3 regions of the Tardiphaga alba genome follow, and region 3 is predicted to be linked to each of the others. Evidence: riboswitches for the same ligand, from Rfam matches in the RefSeq annotation. Region 3 holds a riboswitch; each other region holds the start of a gene.
What was found. A riboswitch is a leader RNA that binds a small molecule or an ion and turns the genes downstream of it on or off. The one in region 3 is predicted to bind cobalamin.
Positions count from the first base shown of each region.

Region 1 (4,582 bases), 1.8 Mb from region 3:
TGACCAGCCATCTCGCCAATGTCGGCGATGCCAAGACGCTGGTAATCCATCCGGCGTCGACCACGCATCAGCAGATGGATGCCGAACAACTCAAGGCCGCCGGCATCGGCGAGGAACTGATCCGCCTTTCGGTCGGTATCGAGGCCGCGCAGGATATCATCGACGATCTCGCGCAGGCGCTGCGCTTCTCGCAGAAGGGCTGAGCCGATGCAGATCACAGTCAACGGTCACGACACCTTTGTCGCCAATGGCGGCCGTGTTTTCGATCCGTCGCTGCCCGTCGTGGTGCTGCTGCACGGCGCCGGCTTCGACAGTTCCACCTGGGCGCTGCATACGCGCTGGTTCGCCCATCACGGCTATGCCGTGCTGGCGCCGGATCTTCCCGGCCACGGCCGCAGCGGCGGCGACGCGCTGACCACGATCGGCGACCTCGCCGACTGGACCGCGGCACTGATCACGGCCGCCGGCGCGAAGAATGCGCGGCTGATCGGCCACTCCATGGGCTCGTTGATCGCCGTCGAAACCGCGGCGCGCCACCCCGACAAGGTCACGCGCCTCGACCTGCTCGGCACGGCGGCGACGATGACGGTCGGACCGGATCTCCTGAAGGACGCCGAAGCCAATGCCCAGTCGGCCATCGACATGGTGTCGATCTGGGGCCTCGGCATGCGCGCCGAGCTCGGCGGCAGTCTGGCGCCCGGCCTATGGATGCATACCGGCGCGCAGCGGGTGCTGGAGGCGACGAAGCCCGGCGTCCTTTATGCCGATCTCAATGCCTGCAATGCCTACCAGAATGCCCTCGCTGCCGCCGCTGAGATCAAGGTCCCCGTCACTTTGATCTTGGGCGAACGGGACATGATGACCCCCGCCAAGGCCGGCAAGGCGCTCGCCGCAGCGCTCGGCGATGCGCGTACGGTGATTCTCCCCGCCACCGGCCACATGATGATGATCGAGCGCCCCGACGAGGTGCTGGCCGCCTTGCGCGGCTAGATCGACGGAAGCCAGTTGCGCAGCGCTGCGCACTGTGCTTCCTGTCATCCGTTATCGGTGCCTCCGTCAGGAGGTGAAACGGGAATGCGGTGAGGGGAGATATCCTCCAATGCCGCGGCTGCCCCCGCAACTGTCAGCAGTTCGTCCGAAGCCACACAGCCACTGAGCATCGCTCGGGAAGGCGGCCCCGGAGATCACTGCGAGCCAGGAGACCGGCCGATAATCTGTCTATATCGCGTTCGACGGTGGGTCGACGGAAGGTTTTCTATGTCTATCCGAACAATCGCTGCAGGCACTGCGGCGATTCTTGCTATGTCTGCGCATGCCGCGCAGGCGCAATCCAATTCTGAACAATTGTCTGAAGTCGTCGTCACTGCAAACCGCACGGCGGAACCGCTGAGTGCCACCGGCAGCGCCATCAGCGTGGTGTCGGGCGAGACGATCGCCACGTCCAATCCAGGCTCGCTGGTCGATGCGCTGCGCAGCGTCCCCGGCATCGACATCTCCGAAAACGGCGGCCCCGGCGGCACCGCCAATGTGCGCATGCGCGGCGCCAATACCGGCCAGACACTGGTGATGATCGACGGCATCCGCGTCAACGATCCCACCGCCGCTTCCGGCGATTTCGAATTCGCCATGTTCGCGCCGTCGGCCATCGATCGCATCGAAGTGCTGCGCGGCCCGCAAAGCGCGCTGTACGGCTCCGACGCCATGGGTGGCGTGGTCAATATCATCACCAAGAAGGGCACCGGCCCCGCGCAATTCAACGTCCGCACCGAAGCCGGCAGCTACGGCACCGTGGTCACGCAAGGCTCCATGGTCGGCTCGCAGGGTCCGTGGTCCTACGCCTTCACCGCCGGCGGCCAGCATTCGAACGGCTTCTCGCGCTACGGCTACCGCATCCCCGCCATCGAGGCGAAGTATCCGAATCTCGAACGCGACGGTTTCGATCGCGTCGGCGGTTCAGGCCGCATCGGTTATGATGCCGGCGAAGGCATCCGCCTGGAGGCCGGCACCGTGCAGTCGTTCACCCGCGCCGCCTATGATCCCGGCAGCGGCACCTATCCGGACACGGGATCGTCCACCGACCGCCTGCTGCAGACCATCTATGGTCGCGTCGGCATCGACTCCTTCGGCGGCGTACTGACGCACAATATCACGGTGTCGAACACCCATACCGAGCGTTCGTTCAGCGAAGTCAGCTACCCCTTCTATATCCCCCGCCCTCCCGGGGCCACCGCACGCGTCCTCGACTACTGGGGCGACAGCCTCGGCGCCGAATATCAGGCAACGCTGAAGCTCGGCGCCTTCGGCTCGCTGATCTATGGCGCCAAAACCCAGAGCGAAACGGCGCAGACATTCACCACGAGCATTTTGCCGACGTTGGGCCAGATGACGCCGACGCTGTCGAAGCAACAGGATACGAACTCCATCTTCGCGCTATGGTCGGTGCCGATCGGCGAGCGGCTCAGCGTGACGCTGGGCGGCCGCGTCGATGATGTCGTCAATGTCGCGCGCTTCGAAACCTGGCGCGCAACGGCTGCGTACAACATCTTCGAGACCGGCACGAAACTGCGCGCCAGCGCTGGCACCGGCGCCAAGGCGCCGACACTGTTTCAGCTGTATTCGCAGGCCAACGGCACACCCACGCTGTCACCCGAAACGAGTTTCGGCTACGACGCCGGCATCGATCAGAGCTTGTTCAACGGTCGCGTGCTCCTGTCGGTCACAGGCTTCGCAAACGACTTCAGCAACCTGATCAACTTCGTGTCCTATACACCGACCGCATGCGCCCTGGGCCAGACCGGGGGATGCTACAACAACGTTGCCCGCGCCGAGACCAGCGGCCTCGAAGTCAGCGCCAATATCGACGTGCTGCCCGGCCTGGTGAAGTTCAATGCGGCTTACACCTATCTGCACGCCGTCGATATGACGACCGGCTTGATCCTGGCGCGTCGCCCGCAAAATCTCGCACGCTTCGCGCTCACCATCACGCCGAACGACCGCTGGCTGATCGAGCCACGAATTACCACGGTGTCGAAGCGCTATAACAATGCCAACGAAATCGGCGTGATCGATGCCTATACGCGCGTCGATATCTATAGCGAGTACAAGCTGGATTCGAACTGGAAGGTGTTTGCGCGCGGTGAGAACATTCTCAATGAGCGTTATCAGGAAGTGCTGAATTTCGGCACAACGGGTCCCGCGCTTTATGCAGGATTCAACGCCACATGGTGACCGGACGACCAGCAACGCGGCGCTACACGCTCGCCATCTCGGCACTTGTCGGGCTGGTGGTGCTTTTGCTGCTGGCGTCGCTCGGCACCGGCCCTGTTCGCCTGCCGCCGCTGACGGTGCTCGATGCATTGATCGGCGGCGGCAGCGACGTGCACCAGATCATTGTCCGCGAGATCCGCCTGCCGCGCGCGATCCTGGCACTCGCCATCGGCGGCATTCTCGGTCTCTCCGGTGCGGCGCTGCAGGGCCTGCTGCGCAATCCCCTCGCCTCGCCTTCGCTGTTCGGCGCGCCGCAATCGGCCGCCTTCGGTGCGGTGCTGATGATTTCGCTCGGCCTTGCCGATGTGCGCTCTTGGGCCTTGCCGGTCGCCGGCATCAGCATGGCATTCGCATCTGTCTTCGTGCTGCTCGCCATCGCCGGCCGCAATGCCGGACTGCTGTTGCTGATCCTCGCCGGCCTCGCAATCTCGAGCCTCGCTGGTGCTGCGACGGCGCTGGTGATGAACCTGTCGCCCAATCCCTTCGCCGCACTCGAAATCGCATTCTGGCTGCTCGGTTCGCTGGAGGATCGCAGCTTCCGCCATGTCGAGCTGGCAATGCCGTTCATTCTTGCCGGTGCCGCCATCCTGATGAGCCAGCGCTCGGCGTTTCGCGCGCTCAGCCTCGGCGAGGAAACCGCGCAGAGCCTCGGCGTGCATGTCTCGCGCCTGCGGCTGCTGGTCATCCTCGGTGTGGCGCTTGGCGTCGGCGGCGCCGTTGCCGTCGCCGGCTCCATCGGCTTCATCGGCCTCGTCGCGCCACACCTGATGCGACCGATCGTCGGCCATGATCCGGCCCGGCTCCTGGTACCGAGCGCGCTGACCGGGGCAGCACTGCTGCTTGCCGCCGATATCGCCGTCCGCATTATTCCGTCCACCACCGACATCAAGGTCGGCGTGTTGACCTCGATCATCGGCGTTCCATTCTTCCTGTACCTGATCATGCGCGAACGCCGCACACTCGGCGGAGGCATCGCATGAGTGAAGCACCATTGCTGGTCGCAACCGATCTGAACGTTGCCCTGTCTGGCCGTAACGTGCTGCAGGACGTTTCGCTGTCCTTGTCGAAAGCCCATCTCGTTGCGCTGGTGGGACCGAACGGCGCCGGCAAGACCACACTCCTACGCGCCCTCGCCGGCCTGCAGACTGCCACCGGCACGATCACGGTTGCCGGCACAGCACTCGCTGACCTATCGCTGCGCGAGCGAGCCAAGCGCTTCGGCTACCTGCCGCAGGGACATCTGGTGCATTGGCCATTGCTGGCGAAAGACGTCGTCGCGCTCGGCCGCTATCCTCACGGCGCAACCGATCCGGCG
Region 1 is NZ_CP036498.1:4,457,039-4,461,620, forward strand. Features, by position in the region: gene RPMA_RS21285 (O-acetylhomoserine aminocarboxypropyltransferase) at 1-203, shown strand, start outside; gene RPMA_RS21290 (alpha/beta fold hydrolase) at 208-990, shown strand; cobalamin riboswitch at 1,029-1,225, shown strand; gene RPMA_RS21295 (TonB-dependent receptor plug domain-containing protein) at 1,303-3,228, shown strand; gene RPMA_RS21300 (FecCD family ABC transporter permease) at 3,222-4,247, shown strand; gene RPMA_RS21305 (ABC transporter ATP-binding protein) at 4,244-4,582, shown strand, end outside.
Region 1: another riboswitch for cobalamin. It lies ahead of RPMA_RS21295 (TonB-dependent receptor plug domain-containing protein); the one in region 3 lies ahead of RPMA_RS02020 (TonB-dependent receptor).

Region 2 (4,582 bases), 1.8 Mb from region 3:
CGAACAGCTGCTCGATGGCGCCGAGCACATCGCCGGTATAGCCGCCGATCAGGCGCTTGGCCCAGCGCGCGAGCAGGGCGCCGAGGGCGGCGCCAAGCAGCAGGCCAATCACAACGCCGCGCGGCGCCAACAGCATGAGCGGCAGCACGGCCAGTGCCGCGGTGATCAATGCGAAGGTGATCTCCGTGCGACGCACGGGAGATTGGACATAGCTCACTTTCATGCTGGCGGGATCGCCGCTATGCGACATGCGGTTCATCACGAAGGCAGGCATGACCCGCGCGGCGGCGTGGGCGGCGATGAGGGCGGCGGCGCCGATCCATGGCGTGAGCGTTGCGAGCGCGGCGATGCGCAGCGTAGTGCCGAGCCCGAGGGCGAGTGCACCATAAGTGCCGATGCGGCTGTCCTTCATGATTTCGAGCCGTTTCTCGACAGTCCAGCCGCCGCCGAAGGCGTCGAATGTGTCTGCGAGTCCGTCTTCATGAAATGCGCTGGTGAGCAGGATGCTTGCCGTCACCGCCAGAATGGCAGCGATGGTCGGCGACCACACCATGTTTGCAGCGACCAACACGCATGCGGACACCGCGCCGATGCCGATACCCACCAGCGGAAAATACTTCATCGCGCGCGCCAGCCAGTCGGGCGCAGGCGCCTCGTCCGAATGCGGCGTCGGCAGCACCGTCAGGAAACGGATCGCATTCAGCAGATGCGGATCCGGCCTCATCTAGATCTTCCCAGCCAGCACGTCATCGAGGCTGGCGACATCGGTAAGCAATCGCGCTGCGGCGCGCACCAGCGGCACGGCGAGCAGCGCACCGGTGCCTTCGCCGAGCCGCAGGCCGAGATCGAGCAGCGGCTTTGCATCGAGCGCGTTCAATACGAGATCATGCCCGCGTTCGGCCGAGCGATGCGCGAATACGCAGTAGCCGCGGGCCTCCGGGCAAAGTCGGACCGCGAGCAGCGCAGCGACGCTGGAGATGAAGCCATCGATGATCACCGGCCGTCGCTGCGACGCGGCACCGAGGATCGCGCCGGCCATGCCCGCAATTTCGAGCCCGCCGAATTCGATGAGCACATCGAGCGGCGCCGTCGCATCGTTGCGCGCAGCTGCCATTTCGATAGCTATACGCTTGCGGCTCATACCAGCGTCGTCCTGACCTGCGCCGACGCCGATGCAGTCGTCGAGCGATGCGGGCGCGAGGCGATGAGCGAGCAGTGCAGAGGATGCTGTGTTGCCGATGCCCATCTCGCCAAGCGCAATGATATCAGCGCCGGCTTTGATCTCGCCGATGGCGATGCGGATGCCGTGGTTCAGGGCCTCGGTGGCTTGCCCCGCTGTCATTGCCGGCTCGCGCGCGGCATTGGCCGTGCCCATGCGCACCTTTGCATCGCGCAGGCCGGGATGCACCGGCAGTTCAGCCGCGACACCGATATCGATGACACGGACGTCCATGCCATTGGCTTTGGCAAATGCATTGGCGCTGGCGCGACCGGCGAGATAGGTCATCACCATCGCGACGGTGACGGCGGACGGATATTGCGACACGCCTTCGGCCACGAGCCCGTGATCGCCGGCGAACACCAACAATACAGCCTTCTCGCCGCGCGGTTCGCCGGGATGGCGGATCATGCCGAGTTGCACAGCGAGTTCCTCGATTCGCCCGAGCGAGCCCGGCGGCTTCGCCTTGCCGTCGATGGTCGCACGAAGGCTGGCTTCGGTTGCGGGATCGAGGGGCGTGAGGGCCGGCGGCTGGAAGAGGGGGCTGAAAGAGGTCAAATGCGGGTTCCTTTGGCCGTCTGTCTCGCGCATCCATGGCCTTTCGGTCAACAGTGGCTGCGCAGTTCCGGCCGTGGTTGACCCCGGCTGTGGGTGCAGATAGCGTCCGCCGCGATGGTCCTTCCGCGAGGAAGGTGAAAAGGGAAGCCGGTGCGATACCGGCGCTGCCCCCGCAACTGTAAGCGATGAGCCCGAGCCGGTGCCACTGGGAGTTCCCGATAGGGGAGCTGCTGGGAAGGCGGCAGCGGGCGCCGACTCGCGAGCCAGGAGACCTGCCGTCATGAACTGTGCTTTGGAGGCGTCGTCGGGGCGGGGTGCACCGGACGGGAGCGAGTGGATGCCCGCATCCGCGCGACCCAACAAAGCTCGTCTGATTTGAGCCCGTGATGGATCGCAACGCATCGACCTTGCCTGATGACTCCCGTGTCACCGAATTGCCTCGCCCGCTGCCCTCAGCGCCGGTGGTGGTGAGCGTCTGCGTGAATTGCAAGGCGGCTGATGGTGCGGTCGTCGGCCCGGCGATGCTCGATGCGGTGACGGCTGCGCTCGATGAGCGCGATGTCGCTGTCATGGTGCGGCCGGTGCAATGTCTCAGCGTCTGCAAGCGGCCGACCACCGTCGCGGTGACGAGCCAGGATGGCTACACGTTCTTGTTCGGCGATCTCGTGACGGACACCGGCCCGGATGCCGTCGCCTCTTTCGTGCAGTCCTATCAAAAATCCGACTACGGGCTCGTGCCATGGCGTGAGCGCGCCGATGTGTTGCGCAAGGGCATGGTGGCGCGCGTGCCGCCGCTGCGCTGGTCTCCGGAAGACGGCAGGGCGCCGAAATGACGTCGCTCGGCACCACGCTCGTCCTCGGCGGCGCGCGCTCCGGCAAATCGGCTTTCGCCGAACGGCTGATCGGCGAGATGTCGCTCACAAAAGTCTATCTCGCCACGGCGACGGCCGGCGACGATGAGATGCAGGCGCGCATCGCGCAGCATCGCAAGCAGCGCGGCGAAGGCTGGATCACCGTCGAGGAGCCGCTGGCGCTGGTGGACACGCTGACACGCGAATCCACCATCGGCCGCGTCGTCCTCGTCGATTGCCTGACGCTCTGGCTCTCCAATCTGATGATGGCCGAGCGCGATCCCGAAGTCGAGGCGAAGCGTCTGGTGCGCTTTCTCGACGTGTCGCGCTATCCCATCGTCTTCGTGTCCAATGAAGTCGGCCTCGGCCTCGTGCCCGAGACGCCGATCGGCCGCGCCTTTCGTGATGCGCAGGGCCGTCTCAATCAAACCATCGCCGCAGCCGTCAACAATGTCGCTTTCGTCGCTGCCGGCCTTCCGCTTTGGCTCAAGCGTTTTCAGGAGAACTGAATGTCCCGCGTTCCCGTCACCGTCCTCACCGGCTTTCTCGGCGCAGGCAAAACCACGCTGCTGCGTTCGCTGCTGACGCAAGCCGATGGCCGCCGCATCGCTGTGATCGTCAATGAATTCGGCGATGCCGGTTTCGATGGCGGCCTTGTCGAGGAATGTGCGGCAAAGGCTTGCGCGCCCGGCGACATCGTCGAGCTCACCAATGGCTGCATCTGCTGCACCGTGGCCGATGATTTCGTGCCGACCATGGAAAAGCTGCTGTCGCGCGAGCGCCCGCTCGATGCCATCGTGATCGAGACTTCTGGCCTCGCGCTGCCGCAACCGCTGCTGAAGGCGTTTGCGTGGCCCGCCGTGAAGACACGCGCCACTGTCGATGGCGTCGTCACTGTCGTTGATGCGCTGGCGCTGTCCGAAGGCCGGATCACGCTCGATGAGCATGCGCTCGCCGAACAGCGCGCTGCCGATGAAGGCATCGATCACGACGATCCCATCGAGGAAGTGTTCGAGGATCAGCTCGCCTGTGCCGATCTCGTGGTGCTTTCCAAGAGCGATCTCGTCAGCGCCGAACAGCTCGCCGAGATCGAGGCCAAGCTGAAGGCCGAGCTCCGCGCCAATGTCGGTATCGTCCGCTCCAAGGGCGATCTCGCGCCAACGGTGCTGATCGGCCTCAATGCCGCAGCCGAAGATGACATGGCCGCGCGCGTCGGTCATCACGGCGAGGAAGAAGAACACGATCACGACGATTTCGATAGCATCGTCATCAAGCCGACTGCCGCGGCCGATCTCGACACCATGCGCGCGCGTGTCAGCGATGCTCTCGGTCTCGAAGGCGTGCTGCGCGTCAAGGGCCATGCCCGCATCGCCGACAAGCCTGCCCCGATTGTCGTGCAAGCCGTGGGCGCCCGCGTCGATCTCGCTTTCGCGCGGCCCGATGTCAGCCATCCCGAACATCTCGTGGTGATCGGGCTGAAAGGCTTTGATGCCGACGCAGCAAGAAAAGCGCTGGCGGGCTAGTTCTCTTCCCTCCCCCGGAGCGAAGCGACTGGGGAGGGTGGATCGACGGCGCAGCCGTCGAGACGGGTGGGGTGCTTCCACAACCGCTGACGTCACGTGGTGCACCCCCACCCCGGCCCTCCCCACAAGGGGGAGGGAGCATTTCTGTCCGTGTGTAACAGGAAGACGCACAACATCACATGCATCTCAAGCTCGACACCTCCGGCAGTATTGACGACGGCGACGTCGCCCGCGATCTCGGGCAGGACACCGCCGATATCGTCGTGCTGTCGGCGGCGGATAGCGATCTCGCTGCCTTCGGTGCCGCGCATGCGAGCCTACCCGGCGATTTCCCGAGCGTGCGGCTGACCAATCTTCTTGCGCTCGGCCATCCCGCCTCGGTCGATCTCTATGTCGAGCGAACGCTGGCGCGGGCGAAGATCGTTCTGCTG
Region 2 is NZ_CP036498.1:4,470,598-4,475,179, reverse strand. Features, by position in the region: gene cobS (adenosylcobinamide-GDP ribazoletransferase) at 1-724, opposite strand, end outside; gene cobT (nicotinate-nucleotide--dimethylbenzimidazole phosphoribosyltransferase) at 725-1,777, opposite strand; cobalamin riboswitch at 1,876-2,071, shown strand; gene RPMA_RS21350 (DUF1636 family protein) at 2,164-2,610, shown strand; gene cobU (bifunctional adenosylcobinamide kinase/adenosylcobinamide-phosphate guanylyltransferase) at 2,607-3,137, shown strand; gene cobW (cobalamin biosynthesis protein CobW) at 3,138-4,151, shown strand; gene cobN (cobaltochelatase subunit CobN) at 4,331-4,582, shown strand, end outside.
Region 2: another riboswitch for cobalamin. It lies ahead of RPMA_RS21350 (DUF1636 family protein); the one in region 3 lies ahead of RPMA_RS02020 (TonB-dependent receptor).

Region 3 (4,582 bases):
CGGTCAGCAGTCGTCGCGCGGCGTCGAGGCGTCAGTCGGCATGCTGCTGGATTACGGCTGGCGGATCGATGCCAACACAACCTTCCTGCAGGCGCAGTATGATGAGTTCAGACAGCCTAGCGGCGTCAATTTTGCTGGCAATGTCCCGCAGAACGTGCCGCTGAATGTCTCCAATATCTGGGCGACATGGGACTTTGCACCGAACTGGTCGGCCAATGCCGGTATCCAGATCGTCGGCAAGACCTATGCCGATGCGGCCAACACGCTGGCGCGCCCGACTTACAATGTCGTCAATGCGGGCGTGCAGTGGAAGCCCGATACGAACACCACCGTCTCGCTGCGCGTCTACAACCTGTTCGACGAGATCTACGCCGTCTCCGGCGGCACCAATCAGTGGGTGCTCGGCATGCCGCGCACGGCGCAGCTTGCGGTGAATGTGAAGTTCTGATCGCGCCAGCTGTCATCCCCGCCTAGCACGCCGAAGGCGTGCACGGAGCGGGGATCCAGTACACGCTGTCGCGAAAGCTCCATCACGAAAATCCGTGTCTACTGGATCGCCCGGTCCTAGCGCGCAATTGCGCGCACGGCCGGGCGATGACAGTGCGAGTTGTCCCGCAGTGGGAGTGATGCGCCGTTTCAACACCGCGACAACAACTCACCATACCACTCGTCTGCGAATTGACTCATTCCAGATTTTCACCCTAACGTGATCGCGACGGTTCCTTCCGGGGACCAAAAGGGAATGCGGTGAGGCTCTTTGTTGATAGAGCCGATTCCGCGGCTGCCCCCGCAACTGTAAGCGGCGAGCCTTCGCCACATGCCACTGGGCCCCTAGCCTGGGAAGGCGGTGACAGGCACCGACCCGCGAGCCAGGAGACCTGCCGTCAGTCGTGGTCACACGCGAGCACATTGGGCGGGGTGTCCTGGTGGAAGTCGCATCATCGGTCTGAGGACCACGGGCGGCTTTGTTTGCGGTGACGTGCCACGTTATCGCGAGTCTCAAGCCGATGTCGTTCCATCCTTCCGCATCCAGACGATGCCACCTGCTCCTCTCCTCCGTCGCGCTGTCCTGCCTGCTCTGGCCCACTGAAGGCTGGACGCAGACAGCACAACGCAGTCAGACGCTCGATCCTGTCGTCGTGCAGCCGTCGGCCACGCAGCCACGCGCCCGCCGTGCCGCAACCGGCAACGCCGCGCGCAATGTACGCTCGCGCCAGCAGCGCAATGTCGCCGCGACGACTGCTCCGCCGGTTGCGACGCCAACTAGCCCGGTCTTCGCAGCACCGACGCTCAATCTCACCGGCACCACGTCCACCGGCAGCCGCCTCGGCCTGACGCGCCTGCAGACGCCGGCCAGTGTTGAAGTGATTTCGGCGGAGACCATGGCCGAGCGCGGCCAACTGAATGTCGTTGATGCCGTGACCCAGAATGCCACCGGCTTCACCGCCATCGGCGAACCCGGCAATGGCGGCATCGCCTTCTCGACCCGCGGCTTCGCCGGCAGCGGCTCCGTCACTTCTCTCTATGATGGCACCCGCCTCTATGTCGGCGCGGGTACCGTCAATTTCCCGTTCGATACCTGGACCGCCGAGAAGATCGAAGTGCTGCGTGGCCCGGCCTCGGTGATGTATGGCGAAGGCGCCATTGGCGGCGCCGTCAATGTGGTCTCGAAACTGCCGCTCTGGATTCCGCGCAACCAGGCCGAACTCTCCATCGACACCAACATGACACGCCGCATCGCGCTCGATAGCGGCGGGCCGATCAACAAGGACGTCGCCTATCGCATCGCCGTCACCGGCAATGCCAGCGACGGCTGGATTGATCGCGACAACCAGTCGAACATCGCGCTGCATGCCGCCGTACAGATCAAGCAGAACGAGGACGTCACCTGGACGCTGTCCACCGACTATGGCGACCGGCATCCGTCGAAATATTTCGGCACGCCGCTGATCAACGGCCAGCTCGATCCGGCGACCCGCTTCAAGAACTACAATGTCAGCGACAGCACCATCCGCTACCAGGACAGCTGGAGCCAGGTGAAGACCGAATGGCAGGTGGCCGACGGCATCACGCTGCGCAACACGCTCTATTACATGTATGCGAAGCGCCACTGGAAGGAGGTCGAGATCTACGGCTTCAATCCCGGCACCGGTCAGATCGACCGCAGCGACTATCTGGAAATCTTCCACCAGCAGCAGCAAGTCGGCGACCGCATGGACGCCACCTTCACCGGCCACCTGTTCGGCATGGTGAACACCTTCGTGGCCGGCTTCGACGTCAACCGCATCGACTTCAAGCACACCAGCAATTCGCCCTTCGGAGGCTTCTCGTCGGTCGATCCCTATAACTTCAATCCCGGCCTGTTCGAGAGCCCGGACATCACGCGCCCCGGCTACAACGCGACCACCAATCAATATGCGTTCTTTGCCGAAAACCGCCTCGCCGTCACCGAGCAGCTGGCGCTGATCGCCGGCGTGCGGCAGGACCAGCCGAGCGTGACCCGTACCGACTTCCGAAATCCCGCCAACAGCTACACACGGGATTACTCGGCGACGAGCTGGCGCGCCGGCGTCGTCTATACGCCGATCCAGAACCTCGCTTTTTACGGCCAGTATTCGACGGCCGCGGACACGGTGGGCGGCCTGATCTCGGCGAGCAATGCCAATTCCAAATTCGATCTCGCCACCGGCCGGCAGGCCGAGATCGGCGTCAAGCAGTCCTTCTGGGGCGGCCGCGGCGAATGGACCCTCGCCGGCTATGAGATCGTGAAGAACAATCTTCTGTCCGTCATTCCCGGCAGCGGCGGTGTCGTCCAGCAGGTCGGCCAGCAATCTTCGCGTGGCGTCGAGGCCTCGATCGGCCTCGTTCTGGATTACGGCTGGCGCATCGACGCCAACACCGCTTTCCTGCGCGCCAAGTATGACGACTTCCAGCAGGATAGCGGCGTGAACTTCACCGGCAATGTCCCGTTCAACGTCCCGCAGAACGTCTCGAATATCTGGGCGACATGGGGCTTCGCACCGAACTGGTCGGCCAATGCCGGCGTGCAGATCGTCGGCAAGACCTATGCGGACAGCGCCAATACGCTGGAAATGCCGGCTTACACGCTGGTCAGTGCGGGCCTGCAATGGAAGCCGGATGTCAACACGACCGTGTCACTGCGCGTGTGGAACATCTTCGACAAGATCTATGCGACGTCGAGCTACAGCGACAATCAGTGGATCCTCGGCATGCCACGCACGGCGCAATTGGCTGTGAACGTGAAGTTCTGACGCGTGGCACGAGGACTGAAACGAAAACTCCGGCAGTGGCTGTATCTCACCCACCGCTGGATCGGCATCGTCACCTGCCTGTTCTTCGCCATGTGGTTCATCTCGGGCGTGGTGATGATGTATGTCGCGTTCCCCGGCCTCTCCGACAAAGAGAGGCTGGCGGCGCTGCCCGAGATCGCATGGGAGAAGGCAAGGCTTTCTCCTGACGATGCGATGAAGGCTGCGGGCATCACGCGCTATCCGCGCGATCTACGCCTGATGATGCTCGATGGTGAGCCGGTCTATCGGCTGAGCGACTGGAGCGGCAAACGACAGACGATCTCCGCGATTGATGGTCATGCGATCGCTGGGATTTCCGAGCAGCAGGCGCTTGCGATTGCTTCACATCATCCTGCAAGCAAATCGCCGCGTTTCGAAGAGATGATCGACCGCGATCAATGGAGCGTCGTCGCGCGTTACGATGTGCTTCGACCGTTCTATCTGGTCAATCTGGGCGATGATGCCGGCACCAAACTCTACGTCTCCTCAAGAACCGGAGAGGTCGCGCTCGATACGACGCATCACGAACGCGTGTGGAATTGGCTCGGCGCAATCCCGCACTGGATCTATCCCACCATCCTGCGTCAGGATCAGTCGCTGTGGCGATCGGTCGTGCTGTGGATTTCCGGCATCTGCCTGATCGTCGGTATCACCGGAATCTGGATCGGTATTTTGCGCGTGCGGCTGAAGCGGCGCTATTCGGGCGGGACAGTGTCGCCCTATCGCGGCTGGATGAAATGGCATCACATCACCGGCCTAATCGCCGGCTTGTTCGTGCTGACCTGGATGTTCTCCGGCTGGATGTCGCTCGATCCCGGCAGATATTTCGCCGACCGGGGCGGCATGCGCGAAGCGCTGCAGCGCTATGCCGGCCATGACGCGCCGACCATCGCGGCCCAGTTGCCACCGACGCCTGTCGGCGCGGTGGAAGTCCGTTTCGTCTGGTTCGATGGCATGCCGCTGATGATCCTGGCCGCGCGCGATGGGACATTGACGCCGACGGATGCGGCCACCGGGGCGATCGCGCCATTGCAGCCGGATCGTCTCTGGAAGGCCGCCAGTCACCTGGAGCCGCAGGCACGGCTGACGGAACGACAGGTGCTGTCGGATTATGATGCCTATTGGTACGCCAATCACCGCACCCGTGAGTTACCCGTGCTGCGGGCGGTGTTCGACGATGCCCATGGCACCTGGTTTCACATCAGCCCGCTCACCGGCGAGGTCCTCGGCCGCAGCGATGCGAACCGGCGCACCTATCGCTGGCTGTACAA
Region 3 is NZ_CP036498.1:411,043-415,624, reverse strand. Features, by position in the region: gene RPMA_RS02025 (TonB-dependent receptor) at 1-448, shown strand, start outside; cobalamin riboswitch at 700-900, shown strand; gene RPMA_RS02020 (TonB-dependent receptor) at 1,008-3,272, shown strand; gene RPMA_RS02015 (PepSY-associated TM helix domain-containing protein) at 3,276-4,582, shown strand, end outside.